Regions from separate parts of the Enterobacter cancerogenus genome, predicted to be linked through region 2. Evidence: predicted binding sites of a transcription regulator. Region 2 holds the regulator's gene; each other region holds the start of a gene.
What was found. The regulator PurR, encoded in region 2, represses purine synthesis genes. The targets are predictions, from matches to a motif close to CANGCAAACGTTTGCNTG.

Region 1 (2,275 bases), 1.3 Mb from region 2:
TGATTATCCTCCCGGGGCTGCTTGACGGGCAGAAAAAGCATTATCAGGATGAGTTTGCGGCGATTCCGCTGGTGCCAAAACCAGGCGATCGCGATGAGCCGGATATGCTGCCTGCGGCGACGCAGGCGCTGCCTGCTCAGCCGCCGGAAGGCGCTGCCGAAGAGGTGCGTGCGGGCGATGCGGCAGCCCCGTCGCTGGACCCGTCTCGCCTGGCGGCAAACAGCAATACCGATATCGATCCTGTGCCGGTTGAACAGCCGAAACCGGTAGTAAAACCGAAACCGGTAGAGAAACCGCAGCCTAAACCGCAGCGTGACCAGACCGACGATCGGCTTGCCGCTGCGTCAGAAACACCGCCGCCGGCAAAACCTGCCCAGCAAGAGCCAGCCCCTGTGGGTAAAGCGTACGTTGTGCAGCTCGGCGCGCTGAAAAATGCCGATAAGGTTAATGAGGTAGTGAGTAAGCTGCGCGGCGCGGGATATCGTGTTTACACTTCACCTTCCACGCCGGTACAGGGTAAAATTACCCGTATCCTCGTCGGACCGGATGCGTCGAAAGATAAGCTCAAAGGGTCGCTCGGCGAGCTGAAGCAGATTTCCGGTCTGAGCGGTGTGGTGATGAACTACAGCGCGAACTGATAAGATCTTTCCCCTCACCCTGACCCTCTCTCCAGAGGGGCGAGGGGAGGGTTTGCTCCCTCTTCCTTGAGGGAGAGAGCCGGGGGGAGGGGCAACAGACGTCCACAGCGACGTCAAAAGGACCGTGGCGTTGAGCTTTTTTTCAGCGCCTTTTTTATTTACGCGGGGAAAGGAAATCCCTACGCAAACGTTTTCTTTTTCTGTTAGAATTCGCCCCGAACTGGATGACAGGGCGTTAAATCGTGGGACATATATGGTCTGGATTGATTACGCCATCATTGCGGTGATTGGTTTTTCCTGTCTGGTTAGCCTGATCCGTGGCTTTGTTCGTGAAGCGTTATCGCTGGTGACATGGGGTTGTGCTTTCTTTGTTGCCAGTCATTACTACACTTACCTGTCTGTCTGGTTCACGGGCTTTGAAGATGAACTGGTCCGAAACGGAATCGCCATCGCGGTGCTGTTTATCGCGACGCTGATTGTCGGCGCTATCGTCAATTACGTGATAGGTCAACTGGTCGAGAAAACCGGTCTGTCAGGAACGGACAGGGTACTCGGGATCTGTTTTGGGGCGTTACGAGGCGTGCTGATTGTGGCCGCGATACTGTTCTTCCTGGATACCTTTACCGGGTTCTCAAAAAGCGAAGACTGGCAAAAATCGCAGCTCATTCCGGAGTTCAGCTTCATCATCAGATGGTTCTTTGACTATCTGCAAAGCTCGTCGAGTTTCTTGCCCAGAGCCTGACTGGCTCTGAGATGTGGCTTAACGAGGAAAAGACGAATGTGCGGTATTGTCGGTATCGCCGGTTTCATGCCGGTTAACCAGTCTATTTATGACGCATTATCGGTGCTTCAGCACCGTGGTCAGGATGCTGCGGGTATCATCACCATTGATGCACACAACTGCTTCCGTTTACGTAAGGCAAACGGCCTGGTAAACGATGTGTTTGAAGCCCGCCATATGCAGCGCCTGCAAGGTAATATGGGGATTGGTCACGTTCGTTATCCTACTGCTGGCAGCTCCAGCGCCTCTGAGGCTCAGCCTTTTTACGTCAACTCACCGTACGGCATCACGCTTGCCCACAATGGCAACCTGACCAATGCCCACGAGCTGCGTAAAAAGCTGTTCGAAGAAAAACGTCGCCACATTAACACCACTTCTGATTCTGAAATCCTGCTCAATATCTTTGCCAGCGAGCTGGATAACTTCCGTCACTATCCGCTGGAAGCCGATAACATCTTTGCCGCCGTGGCCGCGACCAACCGCCTGATCCGCGGCGCGTACGCCTGCGTGGCGATGATTATCGGTCACGGTATGGTGGCCTTCCGCGATCCAAACGGCATTCGCCCGCTGGTGCTCGGCAAACGCGATCTCGGCGATGGTCGTACCGAATACATGGTCGCCTCCGAAAGCGTGGCGCTTGATACCCTGGGCTTTGAATTCCTGCGCGACGTTGCGCCGGGCGAAGCGGTGTACATCACCGAGAAGGGGCAGCTGTTTACCCGCCAGTGTGCCGACAACCCGGTCAGCAACCCGTGCCTGTTCGAATACGTCTACTTCGCGCGTCCGGACTCGTTCATCGACAAGATTTCCGTGTACAGCGCCCGCGTGAACATGGGAACCAAACTGGGTGAAAAGA
Region 2 (2,275 bases):
ACAGTTCAGGTCAAAAATCTTCCTGGTTTTAACCTGATATCCACTTTTGCTCTTCCCCTTTTCATCAAGATAGGACAAAATTCCACGCTAAATTTATTAGCGTACCGGCCATTGACCCCCTCCTGACGTCCTGTGTCGTTTTCCCGGCGTGTCGCAATTCAAGATTGCGTAATAAGGGTGAGAGAAGGCAAACGTTTACCTTCATGATTATCAGGAGCTTAGGATATGGTCTGGAGTGACATTTAATGGCAACAATAAAAGACGTAGCAAAACGCGCAAACGTTTCCACTACAACCGTATCACATGTTATTAACAAAACTCGCTTTGTTGCTGAAGAGACGCGCAATGCCGTCTGGGCGGCGATCAAAGAGCTGCACTACTCCCCGAGTGCGGTAGCGCGTAGCCTCAAAGTGAATCACACCAAATCGATCGGTTTGCTGGCGACCAGTAGCGAAGCGGCCTATTTCGCAGAAATTATCGAAGCGGTCGAAAAAAACTGCTTTCAGAAAGGCTATACCCTGATTCTGGGCAACGCCTGGAACAACATTGAAAAACAGCGTGCCTATCTTTCAATGATGGCGCAAAAGCGCGTCGACGGCCTGCTGGTGATGTGTTCAGAATACCCGGAATCGGTGCTTTCCATGCTGGAAGAGTACCGTCACATCCCGATGGTGGTGATGGACTGGGGCGAAGCGCGCGCCGATTTCACCGACTCCGTGATTGATAACGCTTTTGAAGGCGGCTATATGGCGGGTCGTTATCTGGTAGAACGCGGGCATCGCGAGATTGGAGTTATTCCCGGCCCGCTTGAGCGCAACACCGGCGCAGGGCGTCTGGCTGGCTTTATGAAAGCGATGGAAGAAGCACTGATCACCGTGCCGGAAAACTGGATTGTGCAGGGCGACTTCGAGCCAGAATCGGGCTATCGCGCCATGCAGCAGATCGTCTCCCAGCAGCCTCGCCCGACCGCCGTCTTCTGCGGGGGCGATATTATGGCAATGGGTGCGCTCTGTGCGGCGGATGAACTGGGTCTGCGCGTGCCGCAGGACATTTCCGTGATCGGGTATGACAACGTGCGTAACGCCCGTTTCTTCACCCCGGCGCTGACCACCATCCACCAGCCGAAAGATTCGCTGGGCGAAACCGCTTTCAACATGCTGATGGACAGGATCGTTAACAAGCGTGAAGAATCGCAGTCTATTGAAGTCCACCCGCGTCTTGTTGAGCGCCGTTCCGTTGCGGATGGCCCTTTCCGCGACTACCGTCGCTAATGGTTAACGGGGCCAGCTACGCTGGCGCCCGTAGCCACTCCCGGTTCAGCGTTTCGCTGTCTCCCAGATAATCCAGCAGCCAGGCCATGGCAGGCGATACGTCGTTCTGCTGCCAGGTGAGGCAACAGGCTGCATCCGGGAACGGGTTTTCCAGCTGCAGGGCAACCCATTCTCCGCTGTCGATCCTCGGACGTGCAAAGTGGACGGGCACCATCGCCACGCACAGGCCCGCCGTCAGGCAGGTGGCAGACGACTCCCAGTCAGGTGCCACCACGCGCCGCTGGTTGTCCAGCAGCCAGGTGATGCGTTTGGGCAACGAACGCGAGGTATCTTCCAGCACCAGCGACGGCCAGTTGCGCAGCGTGTCGTCACTCAGCGGCCCTTCCAGCGCGGCCAGAGGATGATGGCGGGCGACCACGCAGGTCCAGCTCAGCATGCCCATATCCCGAAAAGCGTAACGTCCCCCAACGGGAATAGCCTGCGTCGCGCCGATAGCCATCTCAACCCTGCCGTCCGCCAGCGCATCCCAGACGCCGTTGAACACCTCCTGCGATACCCGCAACTCAACGTCCGAGAAATGGCGATAGAAATCCACGATCATCTGCCGTGTGCGTTCGGGCTTCACAATGTTGTCTACCGCAATGGAGAGATGGCCCCGCCAGCCATTGGCGATCTGTTGGCACTGCTCGCGGGTGATCTGCATTTTTTTGATGACAGAACGTCCCTCCTTGAGAAACCACGCCCCAGCAGGCGTTAACACCACGTCGCGGTGCCGACGCTCAAACAGCGGCACCGCCAGCCACTCCTCCAACTGGCGCACGGTATAACTGACTGCAGAGGGAACCCGATGCAGTTCCTGCGCGGCGCCGGTAAAACTGCCGTTACGCGCCACGGCGTCTACCACTTCAAGAGAATAATCAGACCACATTTTCTGCCTGCAAAAAATTTGAATGCACTTACCAAATATTAGCGTTTCACAAGCCGCTTTGCACTCCCTACACTCT
Region 3 (2,275 bases), 1.9 Mb from region 2:
TCAGCGGCTCGCGCGAGACGATACGCACGCCGGACGCCGCAATGGTGCCGAACATTACCAGCGTTGCGCCGCCAAGCACTGGCTCAGGGATGTGCTGCACAAAGCCGCTTACCGCCGGGAACAGACCGAGCACGATCAGCATCAGGGCGACCACAAAACCCACGTAGCGGCTGGCAACGCCGGTCAGCTGGATCACGCCGTTGTTCTGGCCGAAGCAGGAGTTCGGGAAGGTGTTGAACACCGCCGAGACGAACGAGTTCAGGCCGTTCGCCAGCACGCCGCCTTTAAGACGCTTCATGTACAGCGGGCCGGAGACCGGCTGCTCGGAGACGTCGGAGGTGGCCGTAATGTCGCCGATGGTTTCGAGCGAGGTGATCATAAAGACCAGCATCAGCGGCAGCAGCAGACCCCAGTCAATGCCCAGGCCGTAGTACAGCGGGGTAGGGACAGTAATGAGCGCCGCATTGGCAGGGGCGGTGTTCTCCGGCAGCATGCCCAACGCCCACGCCATCAGGTAGCCTGCCGCCATCGCAATCACCAGCGATGCCACGCGCAGATACGGGTTACGCTGACGGTTGAGCAGAATGATAATCGCCAGCACGATGCCTGCCAGCAGCAGGTTTTTCGGTGCGCCAAAGGTGTGGTCGTTCATCGCCGCATAGCCACCGCCGATGGACGTCAGGCCAACCTGAATCAGCGACAGGCCGATAATCATCACCACCACGCCGGAAACCAGCGGCGTGATCACCCGGCGCGCCAGGTGCAGCACGCGGGAGATGACCATCTCCGTGCAGCTTGCCAGCATCAGCGTGCCGAACAGCGCTGCCATCATCGTCGGGACGTCCGCACCGCCGGTTTTCAGTGCCGTACCGCCCATGATCAGCGGGGCCACAAAGTTAAAACTGGTGCCCTGAATCGACAGCAGCCCGGACCCCACCGGACCCCATGCTTTAATTTGAATAATGGAGGCCACACCGGAGGCGAACAGGGACATGCTGATGATGTGCTGAGTATCCTGAGCCGGTAAACCGAGCGCCTGGCAAATCAATAACGCAGGGGTGATCACCGCCACGAACATTGCCAGCAGGTGCTGACACGCGGCGAACAGCGTTTGAGGCAGCGGCGGGCGGTCCTCAAGGCGGTAGATCAGTTCACTGTTTTGCTTCTGCGCAATCGGTTGCGCATCAGGAGACTCTATGGTGTTAACGGACATCGGCGGCAATCCCACGGTGGAAAAGCGGGCATTTTATCTGACCAGTTGGTAAAAGCAAACGATTGCATTTAGAAATTTTTCTGAGGGGGATTCTGTGGCGTTTTCAGGCGTTGGAGTAGCGCTCGGTTTCAGGCATCCAGCGTTCGATAAGCGCTGCCGCCTGCTCGGGGTAGCGTTCATGAATATGGCGGGCGAGGCGCTGAACTTCGGGGATCATGGCCTGATCGCGCATTAAATCCGCCACCTTAAACTCGGCGTTGCCGGTCTGACGCGTGCCCAGCAATTCGCCCGGCCCGCGGATTTCCAGGTCTTTTTGCGCAATCACGAAACCATCGTTGCTGTCGCGTAAGACCTGCAGACGCATCTGCGCGGTTTTGGACAGCGGCGCTTTATAAAGCAGAACGCAGTGGGAGGCCACTGCACCGCGGCCAACGCGCCCGCGCAGCTGGTGGAGTTGCGCAAGACCCAGGCGTTCCGGGTTTTCAACAATCATCAGGCTGGCGTTTGGCACGTCCACACCCACTTCGATGACCGTTGTAGCAATCAGAAGATGCAGCTCGCCCTGTTTAAAGGCCTGCATGACCGCCTGCTTCTCGGCGGGCTTCATACGCCCGTGCACCAGGCCAACATTCAGCTCCGGTAGCGCCAGCTTAAGCTCTTCCCAGGTGGCTTCTGCGGCCTGCGCTTCAAGCAGGTCAGACTCTTCGATCAGCGTACACACCCAGTAGGCCTGACGCCCTTCCTGCATGCAGGCGTTGCGCACGCGGTCGATAATATCGCTGCGACGCGTGTCCGGGATGGCGACCGTCGTCACCGGCGTACGGCCCGGCGGCAGCTCGTCAATGGTAGAGGTATCGAGATCGGCGTAGGCGGTCATCGCCAGCGTGCGCGGGATAGGCGTGGCGGTCATGATCAGCTGATGCGGGTGGTAGCCCTGTTGCAGCCCCTTTTCCCACAGCGCCAGACGCTGATGCACGCCAAAGCGGTGCTGTTCATCGATGATCACCAGCGCCAGACCGTTAAACTGGACCTGTTCCTGGAAGATGGCGTGGGTGCCAACAA

Region 1: a site for PurR is predicted at 819-836, ahead of cvpA (colicin V production protein). Genes of this name have one in related genera too.
Region 3: a site for PurR is predicted at 1,265-1,282, ahead of I6L58_RS12085 (nucleobase:cation symporter-2 family protein). Genes of this name have one in related genera too.

What each region holds. Positions count from the first base shown of each region.
Region 1 covers NZ_CP077290.1:4,179,446-4,181,720, forward strand. Annotated here, with positions in the region: gene dedD (cell division protein DedD) at 1-638, shown strand, start outside; gene cvpA (colicin V production protein) at 892-1,380, shown strand; gene purF (amidophosphoribosyltransferase) at 1,417-2,275, shown strand, end outside.
Region 2 covers NZ_CP077290.1:627,388-629,662, forward strand. Annotated here, with positions in the region: gene purR (HTH-type transcriptional repressor PurR) at 246-1,271, shown strand; gene punR (DNA-binding transcriptional activator PunR) at 1,288-2,199, opposite strand.
Region 3 covers NZ_CP077290.1:2,568,367-2,570,641, reverse strand. Annotated here, with positions in the region: gene I6L58_RS12085 (nucleobase:cation symporter-2 family protein) at 1-1,213, opposite strand, end outside; gene recG (ATP-dependent DNA helicase RecG) at 1,317-2,275, opposite strand, start outside.